Regions from separate parts of the Thalassolituus oleivorans MIL-1 genome, predicted to be linked through region 3. Evidence: predicted binding sites of a transcription regulator. Region 3 holds the regulator's gene; each other region holds the start of a gene.
The links. Region 3 encodes FNR, which switches genes on or off when oxygen is low (the NO sensors DNR and NnrR bind a similar motif). Its sites were predicted from a motif close to TTGATNTANATCAA; they were not measured.

Region 1 (7,767 bases), 1.0 Mb from region 3:
TCGCAATACATAAACAAATAACGTGCACGCTTATTGTATACGCCACCCTCGACATGCGGCCCTTGTACTGAATTATCGATGCGCCCAAGTTGCTGCAGCTCTGAGTTCAGATAACTTCGATTGTCGCCAGCACCGAGAATTCCGTCCGTGATTCTTCGTACGAACGTAATGATAGGTCCAGCAACTTTCATCTTATTAAAAACATTCCATGTTTTGATCGAGAGATCATTCTGCAAAAAACGTTGAAAGTGATGAGCATCATTAATGTCAAAATCTCGAAAAATTATAAAGCCGAAATCTCGAACTTTATTATAAATAAAATCTTTCCATTGAGCGCGATCAATTGGGACATCATTGGGAGTTAAAATATAAGGCGCGCCAATAACTCGTTCTTGTACGCTCGTTTCAACCACTGAATTCCGCGAGGCATACTCCACGGTAATATCCATATTAATTTCCTTATTATTATATTTTTTGTATTGTTCAGTAGATCAAGGATGATTCTGCCACAACAATATTCATACATTCCGAGCCAATAACGATCAACATTGCCAATCTTTATAAAAAAATAGAATAAATTGTTATCGTATAGACAACCTCAGCCACGCGAGTCGCAGTGAGACAAAATATGGCACGCAGTTAATGCCGTAGGTGGCTTTTCACGCCAACCTTCTTCCAGAAAATCAACTCTTCAGTAAGTGCTGCTATTTACACAACCCCAATGCTAGAGTAGCTGAAGAAATCGTCTGCCTTCTAGGAGTTACCATGACGGAAAAAGATTACATCGCTCAACTGTTTCGTGTGCGACGTGAGCGTTTTGGGATTTCTGATGATATCTATTGGGGCTGGTTTAATCCTGATGATGGTAGCGTTGAATGGAAAACGTGGCGCCATGGCATGGGAGGTTTCGCGAACATTTTACGACCCTTAGGCTTTCCTTGCGATCCACTACCAATATGTAATGAAAATAAGGTCCCCAGTTGGCTAGAGATTTTTCGCGCGAGCAAAGAAAATCCACGTCCTGCCGCCCTTAAGCAAATCAACTGGAAGCAAACCTATGCATATTCACCCGACAGTATGCGCATGCCAGAAGTTGCTCTTCTTACACGGGAAGAAACAATAGCTTTAAAAGAAAAAGGGAAAAATCAAAAGTTAAATTACAGTAATCTAGCATTTTCAGCTCTTAACAGGGTCGTCGCTAAGAAACTCGTCAATGGAGACGATCCTTATTACTGGTTCATCGGAGTGAATATCCGCGGTGCCACCAATATTCGCAATGAGCAGTTTAATCAAGTATCTGGTATTAATTTACCGATATATCCAGACTCAGATGCCGCTCACTGGCAACAGCAGATGCGCTTGGCGTTAAAAAGCAAAAGTCACTGGGCAACTTGGAAACTGGCTAATATCGGTAAATACATAGGCGATGGCGGACTGTCGCTAGTCTATCGTTTATCGACCAATTCCAGTCACTTTGCCGGGAGCTGCTCGGTCATGGGCGATTGGCCATTACCTGACGAGCGCAATCCTGAAATTAACGACAACCGCTTACTATGTGCCGCAGGTCCTGGTACTGCAAACTACCCGATTAATAGCTCACTTGTTGGCTGGAATGGTGCAACCACCCTAACACTCAAATTACACCCATATATCTGTGAAAATCAGGCGCTCATCAAAACTCTGGTGAATGCTTGGCGAGACGAAATCCTAAGAGATTTGTAAATTCATGCCCTAGCGGCACTCGCCCCGCAACGACATCGGTATTTTACTGCGAATAACATCAACTTGTTCGTCACAAGCGAATAAATAGTGAAGTTTGGTAAAGGCCGCTTCCGCGGTCATATCACTACCCGAAGTAACACCAATTTTACTCAATACCGATCCTGAGGCGTAGGTATCTTGAAACACACCACCAGCCAAACATTGACTAACATTTACCACTACAATTCCGCGCTTAACCGCCTCCTCGATCACCTGCATTAACGCGGAATTATGGGAAGGTACATTACCTACACCATAATTACGTAAAATAATCCCTTTCAGCCCTTCCATGTTGAATATTTGCTCAACCATATTCGCCTGAATTCCAGGAAAAAGCGTTAGCATTGCAACGGCTTGAGAATCAAACGTCAGCGCACGAAAATTCGGTAATCCTGCTGGTAACAAAATTCGATTATTGAGCTGAATATTTACGCCAGCTTCTCCTAGCCAAAGTAAATTAGGGGAGTCAAAAGCATCTAAACTCGCGCTATTCACTTTGGTACTACGATTACCCCTTAAGAGCCGCCCATCAAAACAAATACAGACTTCTTTGAGCGCCGAATTAACCGCCAGAAACAGACTATTGAGCAGATTGTTCAATGCATCTGTACGCACCGTATTCAAAGGAATTTGCGAACCTGTGAGGATCACCGGCTTGTCTATTTCCTGTAAAATAAAAGACAGAGCGCTAGCGGTATAAGCCATGGTATCCGTACCATGCAGCACAATAAAACCATTATAGTTATGCCACTGCTGCGTCAATGAAAGCGCTATCCGCGACCAATCATTTGGACACAAGTCAGCACTATCTATTAGCGTATCTAATTGTACTAAGTCATAGACAGGTAACGTGTACCCGTGCAGCTTTTCTGCTAATAGCGCCGAAAAATTTTGTGCGGGCCGATAGCCGTCAGTGGAAGCCTCCATGCCTATAGTGCCACCAGTATGAAGTATCAGAATACGTTGCTGCATAGAGTAATAGCCGCGTCAGGTTAATGATCAACAATGTTCATTATGAGTTTATATCACGATATTTGGCAGAGTTTAGCACAGGAGAAAAACGCAATACTCCAATAAAAAAGCCCAGCACTAGGCTGGGCTTTTTTATTATTTTTCGTTTTTTTAGTGCGCCGTTTCTGCCTGACGCTCTATGGCCGACAGCAACCAGCCGATGTGCGTTTGTACGACATCATCAGGAATCAGGTCAACACCCGATAGTAATTGCGGTAGTGCTTTGTATCGATACGAGTCAATCAGCCCGTGCAAGGACGAAACAAAAAATAGCGCTAATTGCTTCTTCAATGCATCGCCTTTACTACCAATCGTAGGAACAGCATCGGCAAGCAGTGATAACAAGTGCGACTGCCACTCATCAACCATACGGCTGACTTGCAATTGAATTTCTTGATCAACACCATCAGTATGATCCAAGCTCAATAACGGCGGCTGAAACATCAGTTGATAGTACCCAGGGTAGCGCTGTGCGAAATCAATGAGGTTACCAGCAAACGCATACAAGGCAGCAGTGGCGTTAGCTGAGTTAGCCATTTGCTCATTCAGATCGGCGAACGCCATATCAAAGCCGCGGCGTCGGGTGTGAACGAACAAGGCTTCTTTATTTGGAAAGTAGTTGTAGATATTACTCGCCGTCATGCCCAATTGGGACGCTAGCTTTCTCATCGACAAATGATGAAAACCAACTTCAGCCATTACACTTGATGCGCTATCCATAATTCGTTCACGTTGTGCCGCAATTTCTTCCGGCGTAAACGGCTTCTTAGGCATAACCAACCTCGTTGACTACAAATCTCAGAAGCCAGTGTTTCGCAACTGAGAATTGTTATACAGATTTCAGGATCCGCCTATCAAACGTGCAAAAGGTGCCAAAATCAAGGCAATTAGCGACTAAATGCTATTTATTTTGCTCTAAACGGCAAATTTTTGATGTGGAACAATATAAGCCAAGATCGTCATGGATAGACTGCGCCGATTCTATTGCTAGATTCAACTAACTGAAGATTCACCTGCAGAGCTGCCTAATATGTCAGAGCACCTTATCTGGGATCCATTAATGATCCAGCGCTACAACACCGCAGGACCTCGTTATACGTCATTTCCAACGGCGGTAGAGTTTCGCAATGTTGATTCCGACCAGTTAGAGCGCAATGCGCTATGCACTCCAAGCCATACGCCACTCTCTCTCTATCTCCACATCCCCTTTTGCACCCATGTTTGCTACTACTGCGGCTGCAATAAGATAGTGACGAAAAACAAAGGGCGATCGATCCCCTATTTAGAACATTTGAAAACCGAAATCAGGATGAAGCATGCGTTGCTCGGAGGCTCGCGCAGTGTTGAGCAGCTGCATTTAGGTGGCGGCACACCGACATTCTTAAGTGATGATCAACTCACGGATTTGATGGAGTTTTTACGTAACTTATTTACTTTCAGCACCGCCGAGACTGCTGATTATTCGATAGAAATCGACCCGCGAGAGCTCCGTCCAAACACACTCAAGCGCTTGCGCGAACTGGGATTTAATCGCTTGAGCTACGGCGTACAAGATCTAGACGAGCGAGTTCAGGCGGCGGTCAACCGAGTCCAGCCCGAGAGTATGATTCGCGCCGTTATGATTGAGGCACGAGAGCTAGGCTTCCGTTCGATCAATATTGACCTGATCTATGGTTTGCCACATCAATCAGTAGAAAGCTTCGATAAAACACTCGATGCCATTATTGATATGCGCCCAGATCGGTTATCTATTTTCAACTATGCTCATTTACCGCAGCGATTTATGCCTCAGCGACGCATCAGCGAAGATGACTTGCCCTCGGCCCAAGAGAAGCTGCAAATTTTCGGACATGCAATTAGCAAACTCGATGACGCTGGCTACCATTATGTCGGGATGGATCACTTTGCTCTGCCTGATGACGAACTTGCCATTGCCCAACGCGACGGCAAGTTACATCGAAACTTCCAAGGATACACAACTCACGGCGACTGCGACCTAATTGGCTTTGGGGTCTCATCTATTAGTCAGGTTGGCGATCTCTATAGCCAAAATGCGGTATCGTTAGAAGACTGGCAAGAAGCGCTAGAAAACGGCGGACTACCGCTGAGTAAAGCCTGTAAAACCAATGCCGACGACCGTCTCCGTCGAGATATCATCATGGGGCTATTGTGCCATCTTGATATCCGCTTTAACGAACTGGATCAGCAACATAACATCGACAGCCGCACTTATCTCAGGCAGGATTTAGCTCGGTTGCAACCCATGTGTGATGACGGACTCGTAAACATTGACGAGCACGGGGTGCAGATTACAGATTCAGGTCGCTTACTGGTACGTCATGCCTGTATGGCCTTCGACCCATACCGGCAACAGGATGACCAAACCCGTTTTTCCAAAGCTATCTAAGAATTGGACCAAGCGCCTCTGGTGGGCGCAATGGCCCCTTTATGTACTGCTATTTCTGGGGATGAGCCATAGCCTCAATCGCCATTTACTCGAAGAAGGCACTAAGCTGCCGAACTTGTCGCTCTATACGCAAAGCGGCGCCCCTACTCAGATAAAATGGCCACAATCCGAGCAAACAATTGTTCTGTATGTCTTTGCTCCTTGGTGCAGCATTTGTCGAGTTAGCATGCCCGGCTTGAACTTGATACCGCAAGAACGTGCACGCGTGATTGGTATCGCACTTGATTGGGATAGCGCCAAGCAAGTAGAAGACTTTGTAGCATCCACTGGTTTCAAGGGGGAATGGTATTTAGGCGGGACCAAAATAGCTGAAGCACTAAAAGTTACTGGCTACCCCAGCTATTATGTCGTATCTGGCGATGGCCTAGTTAAGCATCGAGATCGAGGTTTAACGACACCTCCTGGGCTATGGCTAAGAACGATACCTGATAACTAAAGGCTTAACTTTAAGCGCAATGATATCAATAGTTAGCCAACTCATTTTCAGGTCGCCAAATCTTCCAGCGGCCATTCTCGTGTTTAAAAATCACCCGCGTTTCAAATGGCTTCTGAAAAGACTCTTGGCTGCGTCGTAACGTCCGCGCAGCACGGAAGGCTGGGTCTCGTACCCAGCTTTCAATATCATCCACATACCAAGCCACCATCGCCTCAGCATACGTCTCGTCCGCTTGCTGCTGCGGCTCAGATAACGACATGATCTCTTTCACCCGCCGAATACCGTAATAAAACCCTTCGGGATCTTCATCGTTCAACGCACGATAATCCCAAGTAAGCACAACGCGCTTTTTCCCCGCGCCCATGTCTTCCATGTACATCTTTTCGTCTCTGGCGACCATCTGATGACGAAACAAGGCCGCTAATGTCACCGCATCGCGACTCGTAGAAGCGCGTTCAACTTGCATAGGCAAACGCATGGGCGTCCAATACAGGCGCTCACCTGCAAAATCTTGCTGCAAGACACTCGCTGCCATATTTGGGCCAAATGCGGGTTGAGTTAGGCCAAAACTTGAAAAAAGTAACAAAATTGTAAGAATCAATGGTTTCATCTTTTCCCTCCAACCCTTAGGATAGCCGCTCTTTTTTTGATCATGTAATTTGTCACGAAAGTGTCATTGATTTGTTATAAATTTTGGCAAATCAGAGAAAACGGGAAGAACCATGCAGCAAGCCATTGCCCCCCTGCGTACCGAAATCGCTGAAGCGTCGCTGGTTGCGCGCATCACTGACGATCCGCAAGAGATTCAGCAGGCGCTTGAACTCCGTTTCCGTGTCTTTGCCGAAGATATGGGAGCCGATGTTGAAGGCGCCCACCTAGGCATAGACAAAGATCGCTTCGATGACCTGTGTATGCACTTGGTGATCAAAGATGTAAACAACGACCGTGTGGTTGGTTACAGCCGTATTCTGACCAATGAACTGGCAGAAAAAGCCGGCGGATTTTATTCATCGACTGAATTTGATCTCAGTAACATAGTACGGGACGGTCGTACTTTTATGGAAATTGGTCGCACTTGTGTTGATCCAGATTTTCGTAGTGGCTCAGCCATTGGCATGCTTTGGGCATTTATCGCTCAATACCTCGATGATCAGAACATCGATTACCTCATGGGGTGTTGCAGCATTCCTTTGTCAGATGGCTATGCCCGTGCCGTTGCCGTCGTTAATCATTTACGCGAACACCACTACACCACTCCCGATCTGCGTGTGACGCCAAAAGTACGTATGCCTACCATTGATGTCGATATGGATGGTAAACACTTGGTACCCTCACTACTGCGCGCATACTTGCGCCTAGGCGTGAAAGTGTGTGGTGAACCGTACCTAGACAAAGACTTCAACGTTGCCGATGCCCTGATTTTGTTGCACCGCACAGAGCTCGATCACCGCTATCTGCGTCGTATCCTCAAAAGTTAACTCAGTATTCCGCAGGCATGCTTAGAATGATGCGTGCCTATGCGGTAAACTTCAGCCTCACTTCAATCTGTGAGGCAACATGAAAAAAGCCATCATGCGCTGGTTATCTTCCCCGCGCATCTTCCGTCATACCATCAATCTGTTTACCCCATATATTGGCGCTGGCATTAAAGCGACCTATTTATCGCCGGACTACCGTGAAATCCATGTGCAAATGAAATTGCGCTGGTACAACCGTAACTATGTTGGCACCCACTTTGGCGGCAGCATATTTGCCATGACAGACCCCTTCTACATGTTGCTGTTCATGAATATTCTCGGGCCAAAATACATCGTATGGGACAAGGGCGCAGATATCGACTTTGTAGCTCCCGGTAAAGGCACCATCAGCGTACGCTTTATCATTACTGACGCCATGCTGGACGAAGTTTTAGCGAAAACGGCTAATGGTGAGAAGTTTGAGCCAACCTACGAAGTGCACGTCATAGACGAAGCTGGAGAACTAGTCGCCTCCGTGCAGAAACGACTTTATATACGCAAACATCCACGCCATCGTTGAGCGCGGTCTGTCGGGCTAAATCTTTCTGCTCTGCTACACTTTTTGTATCGACGTG
Region 2 (7,767 bases), 140 kb from region 3:
TTTTCACGCTCACCTTCGAGCATTTTACTGACGGGTACGCCGGTCCATTTAGACACGATTTCGGCGATCTCATCTTCCGTGACCTTGTTACGTAACAAGGTGAACTCTTGCGAACCAGAAGCTTCCGCTTCGCTCGCTGCCGCCAACTGCTTTTCTAACTCTGGAATGGTGCCATATTGCAGCTCCGACATGCGCTGCAAATCACCTGCGCGACGCGCAGCATCCATTTCAATACGCGCTTGTTCGAGCAATTCTTTTGATTTACTAGCGCCTTCGAGCAAGGCCTTTTCTTTCTTCCAAACGTCTTCTAATTCAACATAGGCACGGCCAGCTTTATTGATTTCTTCATTAAGATCCGACAAGCGTTGCTTAGCCGCATCGTCTTTTTCTTTGCGCAGTGCTTCGCGCTCAATTTTAAGCTGAATCAAACGACGTTCGAGCTTATCCATATCGTGTGGTTTTGAGTCGATTTCCATCCGAATCAGCGATGCTGCCTCATCGATCAAATCAATGGCTTTATCCGGCAATTGACGATCAGCGATATAACGAGTCGATAATTTCGCCGCTGCAATAATCGCGCTATCGGTAATCTGTACACCATGATGCACTTCGTAACGCTCTTTTAAGCCCCGTAAAATGGCAATGGTATCTTCTACGCTCGGTTCATCCACCAGCACTTTTTGGAAACGACGCTCTAGAGCCGCATCTTTTTCAATAAAAGTACGGTATTCGTCCAGCGTAGTCGCGCCAACGCAATGCAACTCACCGCGCGCTAACGCAGGCTTAAGCATGTTACCCGCGTCCATTGCACCGTCACTCTTACCAGCGCCAACCATGGTATGTAATTCATCGATAAAAAGAATGATGCGCCCTTCTTCTTTCTGCACATCTTTAAGTACTGACTTTAAGCGCTCTTCAAATTCGCCACGGTATTTAGCACCGGCCAGTAAAGACCCCATATCCAGCGACAAAATGCGCTTATTTTTAAGGTTCTCTGGTACTTCGCCATTCACGATGCGTTGCGCCAAACCTTCCACCACGGCTGTTTTACCAACGCCGGGCTGACCAATTAAGACAGGGTTGTTTTTAGTACGACGTTGCAATACCTGAATGGTGCGACGAATTTCATCGTCACGGCCAATGACAGGATCGAGCTTTCCGGCTTCTGCGCGCTCGGTGAGATCAATACAGTACTTGCCCAGAGCCTGACGATTGTCTTCGGCATTGGCATCATTCACGGCTTCGCCTCCTCGCATTTCAGTAATGGCTTTATCAATCGCATCCGATGTTAATTTAACCTCAGCTAAGGCTCGCCCAGTGGCACCTTTATCCCCCAAAGCGACCAATAAGAAGAGTTCGCTCGATACAAACTGATCACCGCGTTTTTGCGCTTCTTTATCAGCCAAATTTAACAATCGACCTAACTCAGGTGCGATTTGAATATTGCCATCAGGGCTGCTGACGCGGGGCTGATCTTTCAAAACGCCACGTAAGGTTTTTTCAAGCTCTGGCACGTTGACGCTACAGCGACGTAAAACATCTTTAATAGAACTACTTGGCTGCTCTAACAATGCCAATAGTACGTGCACAGTATCGATTTGATTATGGTCTTGGCCCAGCGCCAAGCTTTGACTCTCAGCTAAGGCGTTTTGCAAACTGGTCGTTAAACGATCCATACGCATAGTGTGTCTCCTGCTCCCCATTCTTGGGATTCAATTCTGTTAACGCTAAGATGCGGTCACTTTAATAAAATTCAAGTTACCAATGCTAAAAGTTTAGAATTTCTAATGATTATCTGTATTGATCCAGAGCAAGTTGCATAACCACTGACGTATAATGCACAACCCGACCTTCTGGCTAGTCAGGCATATATGGTGACTTGGGCTTGATTTCACAAGTGCAGCATAGGTCAAATTTCTCGGTATTAAGGACACGACGTGCATCAACATCAACTCCGTCAGGGCGCCCTGTTTCTATTGATGGGCGAAGCATTACTGGCGGTTATGGGCGGCATGATCAAGTATCTATCAGATACGCTTTCCACAGAGCAAATCGTGTTTTTTCGCAATGCCGCTGGATTAGTCATACTTGCGCCACTCGTGCTGCAACAAGGAAGAAAGCTTCTGCACACCCAAGTGTGGCATTGGCATCTCATGCGCGGACTAGTCGGTGTTTCCGCCATGTATTGCTACTTCTGGGCTTTGGGCCATATGCCATTAACAGAAGCCTTTTTGGTGAAGCTATCAAGCCCATTCTTTATGCCACTCATCGGCCTGCTTTGGCTAGGTGAGCGTGCCGGGCGTTACAGCCTACTAGCCGTCGCTGTTGGATTTGCCGGGGTCGCGTGCATATTGCGCCCTGATGACAGTACCTTCACATTTATTGCGTTAGTCGCTTTACTAGGCGCCTTTCTCGCCGCTTTAGCAAAGGTCACGATACGCCGTATGTCGGCCACTGAATCAAGTCAGACCATTGTTTTTTACTTTGGACTGATCGCCGCTATTGTTTCGGCTCCGGGGGCGGCACTGAATTGGCAACCAGTGCCCAATGATATGTGGGGCTGGATCTTATTATTGGGCCTAGTGGCGACGGTTGGGCAACTATTACTCACCCGTGCCTATCGAATTGCCCCTACCGGCAAGGTTGGAGTTTATGCCTACAGCGCTGTGCTCTATGGCGCCGTCATGGGGTGGTACTTCTGGGATGAACTCCCGCTATGGACCACATGGCTGGGAGCTACCCTGATTGTTAGCGCAGGATTACTAAATCTCTACCAACCTAAATCGAAGCACTAGGACCCCATAACATAACAAGAATATAAGTCTCGTTAGCTATTGGTCTCACCTAGGACAATTTGAGCTATTTATTTCCATTAACTTAATTATAATGACATTATGTTTTAGTTTATGGAGTTTAATTCACTTATGTCTCGTATCGATCCGCTTCAGACCTTCGTCGCCGTCGTTCGTACTCGCAACTTTACTTCCGCTGCCGACGCCCTAGGGGTCACTCCATCGGCTGTCAGTAAGCAGATCAGCACTCTTGAAGAACGGCTAGGTGTACGCCTACTTAACAGAACAACACGTTCGGTTAGCCCAACAGAAGCTGGACAGATGTTCTATCAGCACTGTGAAAATATACTGGATTCCATTAGCGAAGCCGAAAAGCTTGTCACCGACTTCGATGATACCCCTAAGGGGCGATTGCGCATCACCGCGATGTCGAATTTCGGTCGCCGTGAACTCGCTCGGATATTTAACGACTTTTCCAATAAATACCCAGACATCAGTTTTGACCTGCACATATCCGACCGTCCGGTAGACATTGTTAAAGAGGGATTCGACTTCGCGTTACGCATCGGTTCGTTAGAAGATTCGCGTCTTATTGCGAAGCCGGTCGCCGAACAACGCATCGTCATCTGTGCTTCACCTGAATATCTAGAAAAATGGGGGACTCCAACCTCCCTCGAAGATCTAGCTAACCACCGTATCTTAGTCGTTGCGAATGCCGAGTATGCGCGGATCAATTGGTTACGGCAGTTTGAAAAAGATCATGGTTTCAGTTTAGCGAGCATAGAGCGCAAGCTCACCGTAAACGATATTGATCTGGTCTATGAAGCCTGTATTACAGGAATGGGGATTACAGCTTTACCGACGTACATCGCCGAGCGCCATTTAAATAGTGGGGAGTTAGTTAGATTGTTTAGCGAGATGGACATCCCTGTTCGAACGATCAAGGTGGTGTTCCCACAGAATCGCTACCTTGCCAATAAAAGCCGTGCGTTTTTAGATTTCATCACGGCTTATTTCAGTCACTCGTAACAGGTTTACGAGTGCCTTATTCTTCCATGGCCAATACTTGATCTGGTGCACAACGCTCATAAAACACTGGTGGAACGGGTGTTATTTTGCGCTCGTCATAGTCATAAAACACGATACCGGTTTTCGCGGTAGCGATAACTCGATCCTGTGACTCATTGGTAACCATGTAGATAAAGTCGCAGCCATATTTGTTGAAATCCGTAATACCGACCTGAAAAGTCAGATCATCACCGACAAACGACTGTTGCAAAAAGCTAACCGCGATATCAGTAACCATGATACCGACACCACCAACGTTGAACTCACCAAAATCGTATTTACGCAAATAGCGCAAACGCGCCTCGTGTAACAACGACACCATACGGTCATTGCCGAGATGGTTGCCATAGTTAATATCAGATACTCGTACGGCCATGCGAGTAATGAATGTGAACTTATCCGGTAAATCGAGAGTAACGCGTGCCAAAATAGACTCCTTTCCTAGTAGAACTTAGGAATTCCCTACGCTTCTTCACAAAAGTGCGGGAATTATAGTGGTAACAACCAATCCAATAGGTTCTACTAGTATGTAGTTGGGCAGTTATTGAATTAGACGTCTATGTTTTTGATATAACAAATAGGTCCAAATCATCTCAGTGTTTGCTATACATAAGCAACACAATGTTGAATGACAATTAATTGATGCTGGACATACAGCACAAATGGACAACAAAAAGGAATACAATTCAGCCTATGTTTTCCCAAAAACAATACATTTTGCGCCCTCTTTGTACTGGCCTATTGGCTATGTTCTCAATGGCGTCGGTTGCAACAATTCCAGATATCGCTCCCGGTACACCATTTACACCGCTTCAACCGGCACAGGAACATGCAGTCACAACACAACAGATTATGAGTAATCTGTTACGGGGACATTACGAGCGCAAACGCTTAGACAACGCGATGTCATCGCAAGTTCTTGATACGTTACTCGATGATATCGACAGTACTCGCAGCTACATGCTGGCCAGCGACATTGCAGAATTTGAGCAATATCGTACGTCGTTAGACGAAGCCCTCAGTCGCGGCAACATGGCTCCAGCCTTCTCTATCTACAATCGCTTCGAGCAACGCGTGGCAGAGCGCCTATCGTTTTTATTGAACGAACTGAGCAACCACGTCAAAGACTACAATTACAAACAAGACGAAACCTTAGAGCTTGATCGCGAAGATGCCCCATGGGCAACAACCGCAGCAGAACTTGATGAGTTATGGCGCAAACGCTTAAAGAACTCGATTCTGAATCTTAAACTGGCAGGCAAAGAGCAAGATGACATCATCAAGCTGCTAACCCGCCGTTATCAAAATCAGCTCAATCGCGTTTATCTATCCAAGCCGGAAGACGCTTACCAAACATTCATGAACGCGGTGACTCGTACATTCGATCCACACACGCAATATTTTTCTCCGCGCAATTCAGAAAACTTCAATATCAATATGAGCCTATCCTTGCAAGGGATTGGCGCGGTGCTTCAAACCGAAGATGAACACACTAAGGTCGTGCGTCTTGTGCCTGGTGGACCGGCAGCCAAAGCCAACAACTTGTCGCCAGCGGATAAAATCGTCGGCGTTGGACAAGATGCCGATGGTGAGATTGTTGATGTTATCGGCTGGCGTTTGGATGAAGTGGTCGATTTAATTCGTGGCGCTAGCGGCACCACAGTTCGCTTAGAAATCCTACCGGCAGATAGCAGCGGTAGTGATAGCAAAGTCATTTCTATCGTGCGTGACGAAGTTAAGTTGGAAGAACAGTCAGCCCAGAAAGAAATCATTGAGCTAAAAGATGGCGACAAAACCCGTCGCATTGGCGTGATTGATATCCCAACCTTCTACATCGACTTCCAAGGTCGTATGGAAAACCGTCCAGATTATAAAAGCACAACTCGCGATGTTCGTAAGCTTATTACAGAGTTGAAAGAAGAAGGCATTGATGGCCTGATTATTGATCTGCGCAACAACGGTGGTGGTTCTTTAGAAGAAGCCATCGACTTAACCGGGCTATTTATTCCTACAGGTCCTGTCGTGCAAGTACGTGGGATTCGTGACCGCGTTGAAGTACTACAAGATCAAGACCCAGAAGTGCTTTACGATGGCCCTATGACTGTTTTAGTTAACCGCTTAAGCGCTTCTGCTTCTGAAATTTTCGCTGGAGCTATTCAAGATTACGGTCGCGGCTTAATTGTCGGCGGTCAGACCTTTGGTAAGGGCACGGTGCAATCGCTGCGTCCGCTGACTCAGGGCCAATTGAAGATCACTCAAGCTAAGTTCTATCGTGTGTCGGGTGATAGTACGCAGCATCAAGGTGTTATTCCTGATGTGTTGTTCCCTTCTCTGTTTGATAAAGAGAAGATCGGTGAAAGCGCTCTTAAAGCCGCCTTACCATGGGATACCATCCAACCTGCGCGCAAAGCAGGCATTAACACGATTACACCGACTCTGCCGCATTTGCGTGAATTACACGATGCCCGCATTGAACACAATCCAGACTTTTTATTCCTACGTGAACAAAAAGAAATGATTACGGAAATGCGCGACAAAACAGAAGTATCACTGAACGAAGAAGTGCGCAAAAAAGAACGTGAAGCCAATGACGAGCGCCGCTTATCGCTAGAAAACAAGCGCCGTAAAGCGAAAGGTATGGAACTTCTAACAGCACTTGATGATGCTGCAAGTAATGGCGAAGAGACGCCCGCCAAAGCTGAAGCAGATAAGTCAGACGAGACTAAGAAACCAGAAGAAGAGGATGCTATTTTAGAAGAAGCCGGTTATATCTTGCTCGACTATGAGCATATGACCCAAGGCGCGATGACAGCTCAGCGCTTAGATAACTAAACGTACATCCAACGGTTAAAAAATCGTAACTATAAAAAAACCGGCGTCAGGCCGGTTTTTTTATATCTTATAAAGCTACAACCTATGGTTATTGAACACCAAGGGCTGCACGTAACTCATCGTCATTAAACATGTACTGCCATAAACGATCGAGCACTTCGTTAACCCACTTTTCGTTGTATTCTTTAACTGGCGCGGTGGCCACTCGACGACTTTCATTAGCGCCATAAGGCTTGGTAAAAGTCGTTGCGCCATCAATAACTGTCAGCTCAAAGCGCATACGCACGCTGCAATCATTAACCATCATGCCGTCATTACAACCGTAACTAAATTCTTTTACGCTTAACTGTAATTTCAATGGTTCTAGAGGACTTGCGGCACCAAAACCTAGCTGAGTAAGTGAGTTTTGCATGCGAGTCGTCAGCACATCTTTTAAGCTATTCTCGCTATTAAGTGGAGAGTTTTCAGCCAATCGACCACCACGACTTCCCAATTCATTGGGCTCAGGTTGACGACCATCCACCATACGATCATCGACAACGCGGACGAGCGCATCGCGACTCAAACTTAGTTGTCCGGCAGTCACGGTCGCTTCTTGATTGAGTTGAATCACTTGTGGCGCGAGTACACACCCACTCAAACTCAGCGTCAGTGCTGCGCATACTACTAACTTACGCATTCGGTATGTCCTTCTCTGCTCGTTTAAACACCCAGGTCGTCGCCGTAGATTCTTCATCATTGAAACGATAACCTGCTACATCGAACGCTTTGAGATCATGCGCTCGATCAATTCGTTCCCGAATTTGAAACGCAGCCATCATGCCACGCGCTTTCTTAGCGTAAAAGCTGATGATCTTGAATTTTCCGTTCTTCTCATCTTTAAATACGGGTGTGATCAATTCGCCAGCCAATTGCTTAGTTTTAACCGACTTAAAGTACTCGTTAGAGGCTAGATTCACGATCGTTGGCGTTTTCTGTTCTGCCAGCAAGCCATTCAATGTTTCTGTAATGCTTGCTCCCCAAAAACCGTACAAGTCCCCTGCTCGATCATTCTTAAAGCGCGTCCCCATTTCTA
Region 3 (7,767 bases):
GCTGTGCAGTTATAACGACTTCTGCCAGCGGTAATCGCATTTTGGGCTTGTACCGTTAGGCTTAATAGTTGATTTTTTTCTTGGCGTCGAACGGCTACTTCACCCTCACCGCTGGCGTAACACTGTACGAGATTTGGCGTAATATCATCGCGATTGAATGAGAGTGAAAGTACCGGCGGATTATTTTCTTGCAATATCGGATTTAAAACCTGCTCGGCAGGCACAGGTAAAGCTAAGGAGTGCAGCTTGGTACGTAAGGTATCGATACCCGCGTAAACACCAGACGCAGGGTAGCGCGGTAGTATCTGCGCATGGCTGGTGCTACCAATTGCGCCGCTCTGTTGACCAAAAGCGATGTAATTATTGTCTTTTAACCATTCCGCTATGGCTAAATTGTACTCGCCGTATGGGTAAGCAAATAATCGCGGACTATGACCAATTTCACTTTTTATGCGCTGCTCTGCTTGGCCAATCTGCTGAGTTAGCCAGTCGTTATTATCCATTCCTTGAGGCGGTTCTAGTAAGTAAGGATGCCCAACGCTGTGATTAGCGATACGCACTCCGTGGCGGTCTAGTTCACGTAACTGATCCCATGACATCGCCACGGTATGACCTTCATCAACCGCTTGAGTGTTAACAAAAACGGTAAACGGCCATTGGCGTTCTTTAAGTAGCGGCCAGGCATTTTCATAAATTGATAAATAAGCGTCATCAAAAGTGATCGCGACGGCGCGCTCCGGTAATTTTTCTCCAGCGAGCACAGTACGGACAGCATCATTCAAGTCGACGACTGTCATATTTTCTTGCTCAAGCAAGGCCATATGCTTGGCAAATCCATCTGGACTGATACTCGTCACCGCTGGGCTGTCGTTAGCGATATGGTGATACTGTAAAACAACGAGGTCAGCTTGTGTGCCGACGGAAAATCCCAATAGCGTAATGGTAAAAACCAAAGTCCATAGAGAGGTCAATAGATATTTCATCATTCTAGACCTTAAAATTGCAGTTTTAACCGCTGATAGGCGGCAGTAATTTCGCGGAAGCTAGCATCATCACCACCGCGATCCGGATGATGTTGCATGGCTAGGCGGCGGTATTGTAAACGTATTTCTTGGTTACTCACGGGCTCAGATAGTTCCAACAGGGCTAAATCTTGATCACGATGACCGGGTTCAAGCATGAGCAACCAAAAGCTGGATAGTAAGTTTTCGACGCCTTGGCGATCAGTACTGAGATTATTGATATCTAGATAGTAAGCCGCTAATGGATCTGCGCTCGTTAGAGGAGTGTTCGCAGTTGGCTCACCTGATCTTTTTTCGGCGTTGTCTGCCTGCGGCCAAGGTTCTAATACTATGTTCAATGCACTGATGTTGAGTATACCTGCTTTCGCGTTTATCAAGCGTTCACGCAACTGATAAAGCCAATGCATCAGCATAAAATGCGTTTGGAAGAGTGTTAGGTTATCGCTCATCGCATCCTTGCGGAAAACGCTCTGCTCGGGCTGCTGCAGCCAGCGGATGATGTCATATTCGCTGTAAGAGGAACCATCGGCCAAACAGCACGCCAGCAAGTCGAGCATAGGCTCGCTATCCAGCGCCTCAGTAGGCGACAAGTTAAGAAGAGGGCCTGAGGCCGATATAAGGCTAGTCATGGCGCTAAGCTTAGCACAGAGGGCAGGTCGGTTGTGTTCAGGGACTAATCAGGCTCAGTGTCATCGAGCAAGCGGCGAGCGAAACCCGGCAGTCTATGGCGAATACGTGATAATTTATCTGAAATTTTACGAAAGCGGCTGCGCAGTGCTTTAAGCTTGCGTTGCAGGGCCGGCCAAGCGCTCACCATCAATGACAAGCCGAGTATGATCATGATTAGCCCTAGAGGAACAGGCATGGGCATAACAATTAAACCAGCGATAACAAGTAAGATACCGAAAACCAGATTAACACTGCGCTTCATCATGTAGAGTGATTCACCAAAATATTGAGAATAGCCAATCGCCGCAATGACGCTGACACGCAAACATTGCGGAACCATGACAATGCGGTATGGCGCCGAATAAAAATAGATAAAACTAGGAAGATCATGAGCGATAGTGAAAAAACATTACCTAATCGTAGCGACTTAATAACCCCTGAAGGAGAACAGGCGCTACGCGACGAATACGATTTTCTATGGCGCAAAGAACGTCCAAAAGTGACGCAAGAGGTATCAGATGCGGCAAAATTGGGTGATCGATCTGAAAATGCTGAATATATTTATGGCAAACGCCGTTTACGTCAAATTGATAGCCGCGTTCGGTTTTTATTAAAGCGTATTGAACATGTCACTGTAGTCGATCGTATACCTGCCGATACAAGTAAGGTGTTTTTTGGTGCGTGGATCGAGCTAGAAGATTTGAATGGTGAGTTATACCGTTATCGTATAGTGGGTGCCGACGAAATCGATTTGCCGCGTGGGTATATCAGTATCGATGCACCGTTAGCACGCGGCTTAATGGGTAAGTCACTCGACGATGAAGTGGTGGTTACATTGCCTAAAGGTAAGGTTAGTTATGACGTGGTCAGTGTTACCTATCAACGCCCTGATTGGGACACAGGGCCAAGTGCTGCCGGTCAACCAGCTTGGGTTAAATAGCCGTCCTGATATTGTTGAGTATTAGCATGCACGGCAAAGCGAAAAGGACTCTGCTAGTCTGCATAGAGGAGGATGTACTAATGACCCTACAATTATTGGATCTAACCAAGCAAGTAATATTGGCTGCCAGTATAAGCCTTGCGCCAGCTTTGCTACATGGTGCAGATGCAGATGTTCAAGACGCAAAAATTGCTGAGGTTATGGCACCAACCGATATTACAGAATCCTACGTCATGCCTGTTTGGGTCGATCAGGTTCAGCGTGTTTGCCCTTGGCGTTCTAATGCTGGCGAGGGGTATATCCGATTGATTCGAAGTGAGCACGACGGCCGCCATGGAATTATTTTGCAGTGGATCCGCAAAGGTATCGCTGGCGCTCCGACGCAAGCGATATCAACGATTGCGGTTACTGAACTTGATACTACGTACCAAGTACGAGTGAAAATGCCAGAACCAGAATTGTCAGACTATGCTTGTTACTTAACGGCGATGGGCGAAGATATGATGACAGAGCAGCGCTATAAATTTGATTGGATACTCAAAGGTCCAGGCGAATACGAATTTCATGCGACGCATATGTTAAACGGCGGAATGTAAAAAGGCCGAGAACCCCCTCAGCCTTTTGCGATACTTTGATTCCTAGTATTGCCGTTTAGTCGATCTGTACGACATCCAAACGGGTAAATAAATGCCCTTTATCTTGTTGGTCTTGTAGGTTGTTGAAGTCCCATAATTGGCGGTCACCTAACTGAGAGGGAGCAATATTGCAAATTGCCGAGAAGATATTCTCGCTACGCCCCGGCTGTTCACGCTCCCACTGTTGTAGCATCATCTTGATGTTTTGACGCTGCAAGTTTTCCTGAGAACCACATAAGTTGCATGGAATAATCGGAAACTCTTTCGCATTAGAATAGGCTTCGATGTCTGTCTCTTTGCAATACGCCAGAGGACGGATCAATACATGCTTCTTATCATCGCTAAGTAGCTTAGGTGGCATCGACTTAAGTTTGCCGCCGTGAAACATGTTTAAGAATAACGTTTCGATGATGTCGTCTCGATGATGACCAAGAGCGATTTTGTTGGCACCGATTGACTCTGCAAAGCCGTACAAGGTGCCACGGCGCAGGCGAGAACATAGGCTACAGGTAGTTTTACCTTCTGGAATGATTTCTTTCACCACACTGTAGGTATCTTTTTCCACGATATGGAAGGGTACCCCAATTTGGCTTAGGTATTCGGGCAATACATGCTCAGGGAAGCCAGGTTGCTTTTGATCCATGTTGACCGCTATGAGCTCAAAATTAACAGGTGCGCTTTTTTGCAGACCCATCAAAATATCGAGCATAGTGTACGAATCTTTGCCTCCAGACAGACAAACCATCACACGATCACCTTCTTCGATCATGCAATAGTCTTCAATCGCTTTGCCGACATTACGACGTAAGCGCTTTTGAAGTTTGTTGAATTCTAGTTTTTCTTTGCGGTCATCGACGGATTCGATCATTGGCTCACCCCACTGATTGGCGTGCGCTTTATATCAAAATGACGGCATGAGAGGAACCCTAAGCAGGCTAGAAGACAGCTTAAGCACAGTTGTTACTGGCTAGACGGCTGCACAGACAAGATTAAGCGGCAGCCACTTTCATCGGGCGAATTAGCTCTTTGTACCTTGCTATAAAATCGGCGATGCTCAGATCGTCGCGGGGGTGATAGTATTGCTTCCATAGCTCCGCAAGCAATTCAGGCGTCGGATTATCTGGAAGTACAAATTCGGGGTGACGTAGATACGCTAAAAGTGCAATGGCAGTAGCGTAACTTAGATTAGTGGTGAGTTCGGCATGTGGATGAGTAAGAAAATCATGCTGACTGGCTAGGCCACGCACTTTACTCGCTAGCTCAGGCTGATGTCCTAGGTAGTCATCCCAAATATGGCGATGAGTTAAACCATGCATCTGGTAGACCCCAGAGGTACGCTGCCCCTCGGCTTTTAAAAAGGAGCCGAGTTCAGATTCAACGGCGGCTGTGGCAAGTAATAACGCCTCCGCACCAGCACTTTGAACGCCTAAACGTTGTAATGTTGGCTGAATAATACAGCGTTTAAAGTCTTCTGCAGCTATTCCCATTAGGGGGCTCCTAAGTACGCACCGTTAAACGTGTGGTGCTGTTTATACAGTATGTAGGACAAATTCAATTAATCTGCTTTGCCTTGTGCGAATAACGTCATTTTTTGGACATATTTGCGATTAAACTCACATTCTTAGCAAAGATAACGCAAAGCTCATGCCTACTTCTGAACGGGAGGCATTTTTGATCCTGCCATACGCTACAGTTGCCGTATTCGGCAATTGCTAACGGGTTAGTTACGCTTGAACATGACGAATGGATGAGCGTGCGATAACAAAAAGCCGGTTAAAAAACCGGCTTTTTGTTACTCGTCGTGCTTCTCACAATGCGTCGATGATACTAGCCCCGCCATTTCGTAAAGCGCATCCATGTCGCGCAATATAATTTCTTTGCCTTGGGTTTCGATCAGTTCGTTATTTTGGAAGCGAGTAAATACGCGACTAATCGTTTCTACGGCTAAGCCTAAGTAGTTACTGATATCAACGCGAGACATCGGCAAACGGAAATGGGAAGCGGAAAAGCCACGGCGCTGATAACGTTGTGAAATATCGAGTAAGAAAGAAGCAACGCGTTCTTCGGCGTTTTTCTTACTCAATAACAGCATCATATTTTGATCGTGGCGAATTTCAGTACCCATGGTGCGCATCAACTGTTTACGTAAGTCGGGTAGTTCATCAGCCAATGTATCAAGCTGCGGTAAAGGAATTTCACAAACCGTCGTGGTTTCTAATGCTTTTGCCGTCAACGGATAGCAGTCAGCCTCATAACCTGAAAGTCCAATCAGTTCGCTGGCAAGATGAAAGCCAGTAATTTGCTCTTCGCCGTTACTCGCCAGTGTGTAGGTTTTTAGGGCACCTGTACGAACAGCAAATACCGATTGGAAGGTTTCGCCTTGCTGGAATAATAATTGGCCTTTTTGAATCGGGCGACCACGACGAATAATATCGTCCAGACGTTCCATATCCGTATCTTTAAGCGATAGCGGCAAGCACAGAGCATTAAGAGAACACGTTTGGCAATGTGGTTGAGTACCACGTAATGGTGTGCTGGAAGTAGGAGAGGTTGATGGCGTCTTCATGATCGAATTCCCGTTAATCAATTTGCACTGGAGCGAATATCGCCGATATTACTTGTGATTTATACTAACTATTCGCAATAGGGAGCCAAACTGATACTAAGGTCCATAGCCCGTAGAGCATCAGTAGTGCGCCCGAGATTTTCCGTACGATAGCACGATTAAGCATTTGCATCAGTGTTGCCGCAGCAAGACTTGCTGAAAATATAGCCGGTAATGTGCCTAGCCCAAAAGCAAACATAGCCAGAGCTCCATCGAGAGGTTGTCCATTGGCAGCAACCCAGCTCAGAGTGCTGTAAATGAGTCCGCAAGGTAACCATCCCCATAACGCGCCGAGTAATAACTGGCTGCGCATGGTTGGGCGTCCTAGCTGCTTCTGCGCAAGTGGACGAATAAGACCCCAAAGGCCTTGCCCTAAGCGCTCTACTTGGGTCAGCCAAGATGCCCACTTAGCAACATACAATCCCATTAAAATTAACATTGCACCTGCAATCGTCCGCAGACCGAGCATTAACCATTGATGTTGCGATTGCAGCCACAACCCGAGTGCACCGACGAGAGCCCCTGCTAAGGTATAACTGGTAATGCGCCCTGCATTGAACAAAATAGCAGCGCGGATTCTATGCTCGCGATCCGTATTTCCGGCAGCGGCGGCAATACCCCCGCACATGACAAGGCAATGACTGGCGCCAAATAATCCCAGTAGGATTGCAGTAATAAATGACAGCGGTTCTGTCATTGCTTATCAGGGTCTTCATTAGAGTCAGCGTTAGAATCATCTTGCTTATCTTTGCGCTGAATTAAGTGCTCGTCATCATCAAATAGAATCTTGTGTGCTGGCGACTCTAGATCATCGAATTGCCCGCCTTTTACCGCCCAAAAAAATACGAATACAGCAATACCGATTAAGGCAATAGAAAGGGGAACCAAGACGTAAATAATATCCACGATCAAGCCTCGTTAAGGGATAGTGGGCGATTGCGAATTAAACGCAGGGCGTTAAATACAACCAAGAGTGAGCTAAACGACATACCAATGGCAGCGGCCCAAGGTGGAATTAATCCAGCAGCGGCCAACGGCAATGCAATCAGATTGTACAGTAATGCCCAGCCAATGTTTTGACGAATAATATGGCGCGTACGCCGAGCAACATCAAGTGATGAAATAAGCGCTTCGAGTCGACCGTTGGTGAGTAACATATCGGCATTGGTTTTGGCGAGGTCGGATGCTTCATTGACCGCCAACGATACATCAGCACCGGCAAGAACAGGGACATCATTGATGCCATCTCCAACCATCATGACGCGTTCACCTTGTTGCTGCCAATGTCTGACCGTTTTTAACTTCTCTGCGGGACTAACCCCAGAGCGTACATCGTCGATACCAAGGCTTGCGGCAATGGTTAGAGCAGCAGGGCTTGGGTCGCCGGTTAGTAGCGATACCTGAATACCGCGATCTTTAAGTGCCTTAATGACGGGTTCGGCACTGCGACGTACTGAATCGTTCAATAAAAACCAAGCTAACGGTTGCTGTTCATCTGCCAGTAAAAGCCATTGTCCGGTGTCGCTATGTGGATGCTCAATGCCATTTGGCCAAGCGAAATCAGCCCGTCCAAATCGTAGCGTTTGACCATTAATTTGGCCACTAACGCCTTGGCTTGGGTGATGAAGTACATCACTCGCTTGAATATTTAACTCGGGGACAATACTGGTGAAAGCACGAGCAATCGGGTGCGTAGCATGTTGTTCAAGGGATGCTACTAAGGCTATTGCTTCGTCGGTCGGTAAGGCTGTCAGGATTTCTACTCGCTCTAGCGTTAATCGGCCTTGAGTTAACGTGCCGGTTTTATCGAATACAACCCGCTGAATGGTGGTTAGTGCTTCAAGTACATGCCCCTTACTGATCAAAATACCCTGTTCGCGCAGCGCCGTCGTTGCT

Region 1: the regulator FNR is predicted to act here: its motif matches at 3,703-3,716, upstream of hemN (oxygen-independent coproporphyrinogen III oxidase).
Region 2: the regulator FNR is predicted to act here: its motif matches at 1,801-1,814, upstream of clpB (ATP-dependent chaperone ClpB).

What each region holds. Positions count from the first base shown of each region.
Region 1 is NC_020888.1:1,127,072-1,134,838, reverse strand. Features, by position in the region: gene TOL_RS05165 (TauD/TfdA dioxygenase family protein) at 1-449, opposite strand, end outside; gene TOL_RS05160 (hypothetical protein) at 766-1,722, shown strand; gene TOL_RS05155 (type I asparaginase) at 1,732-2,733, opposite strand; gene TOL_RS18200 (TetR/AcrR family transcriptional regulator) at 2,884-3,546, opposite strand; gene hemN (oxygen-independent coproporphyrinogen III oxidase) at 3,803-5,179, shown strand; gene TOL_RS18195 (TlpA family protein disulfide reductase) at 5,148-5,675, shown strand; gene TOL_RS05135 (hypothetical protein) at 5,701-6,285, opposite strand; gene TOL_RS05130 (GNAT family N-acetyltransferase) at 6,398-7,153, shown strand; gene TOL_RS05125 (DUF4442 domain-containing protein) at 7,233-7,712, shown strand.
Region 2 is NC_020888.1:2,264,468-2,272,234, forward strand. Features, by position in the region: gene clpB (ATP-dependent chaperone ClpB) at 1-1,682, opposite strand, end outside; gene TOL_RS10360 (DMT family transporter) at 1,938-2,795, shown strand; gene TOL_RS10365 (LysR family transcriptional regulator) at 2,925-3,821, shown strand; gene TOL_RS10370 (acyl-CoA thioesterase) at 3,838-4,287, opposite strand; gene TOL_RS10375 (carboxy terminal-processing peptidase) at 4,554-6,692, shown strand; gene TOL_RS10380 (YajG family lipoprotein) at 6,781-7,371, opposite strand; gene yaaA (peroxide stress protein YaaA) at 7,364-7,767, opposite strand, start outside.
Region 3 is NC_020888.1:2,129,454-2,137,220, reverse strand. Features, by position in the region: gene TOL_RS09710 (polysaccharide deacetylase family protein) at 1-986, opposite strand, end outside; gene TOL_RS09705 (DNA-J related domain-containing protein) at 995-1,651, opposite strand; gene TOL_RS09700 (PGPGW domain-containing protein) at 1,696-2,031, opposite strand; gene greB (transcription elongation factor GreB) at 2,080-2,631, shown strand; gene TOL_RS09690 (hypothetical protein) at 2,712-3,227, shown strand; gene ttcA (tRNA 2-thiocytidine(32) synthetase TtcA) at 3,283-4,134, opposite strand; gene TOL_RS09680 (hypothetical protein) at 4,256-4,753, opposite strand; gene fnr (fumarate/nitrate reduction transcriptional regulator Fnr) at 5,059-5,832, opposite strand; gene TOL_RS09670 (sulfite exporter TauE/SafE family protein) at 5,897-6,568, opposite strand; gene ccoS (cbb3-type cytochrome oxidase assembly protein CcoS) at 6,565-6,777, opposite strand; gene TOL_RS09660 (heavy metal translocating P-type ATPase) at 6,780-7,767, opposite strand, start outside.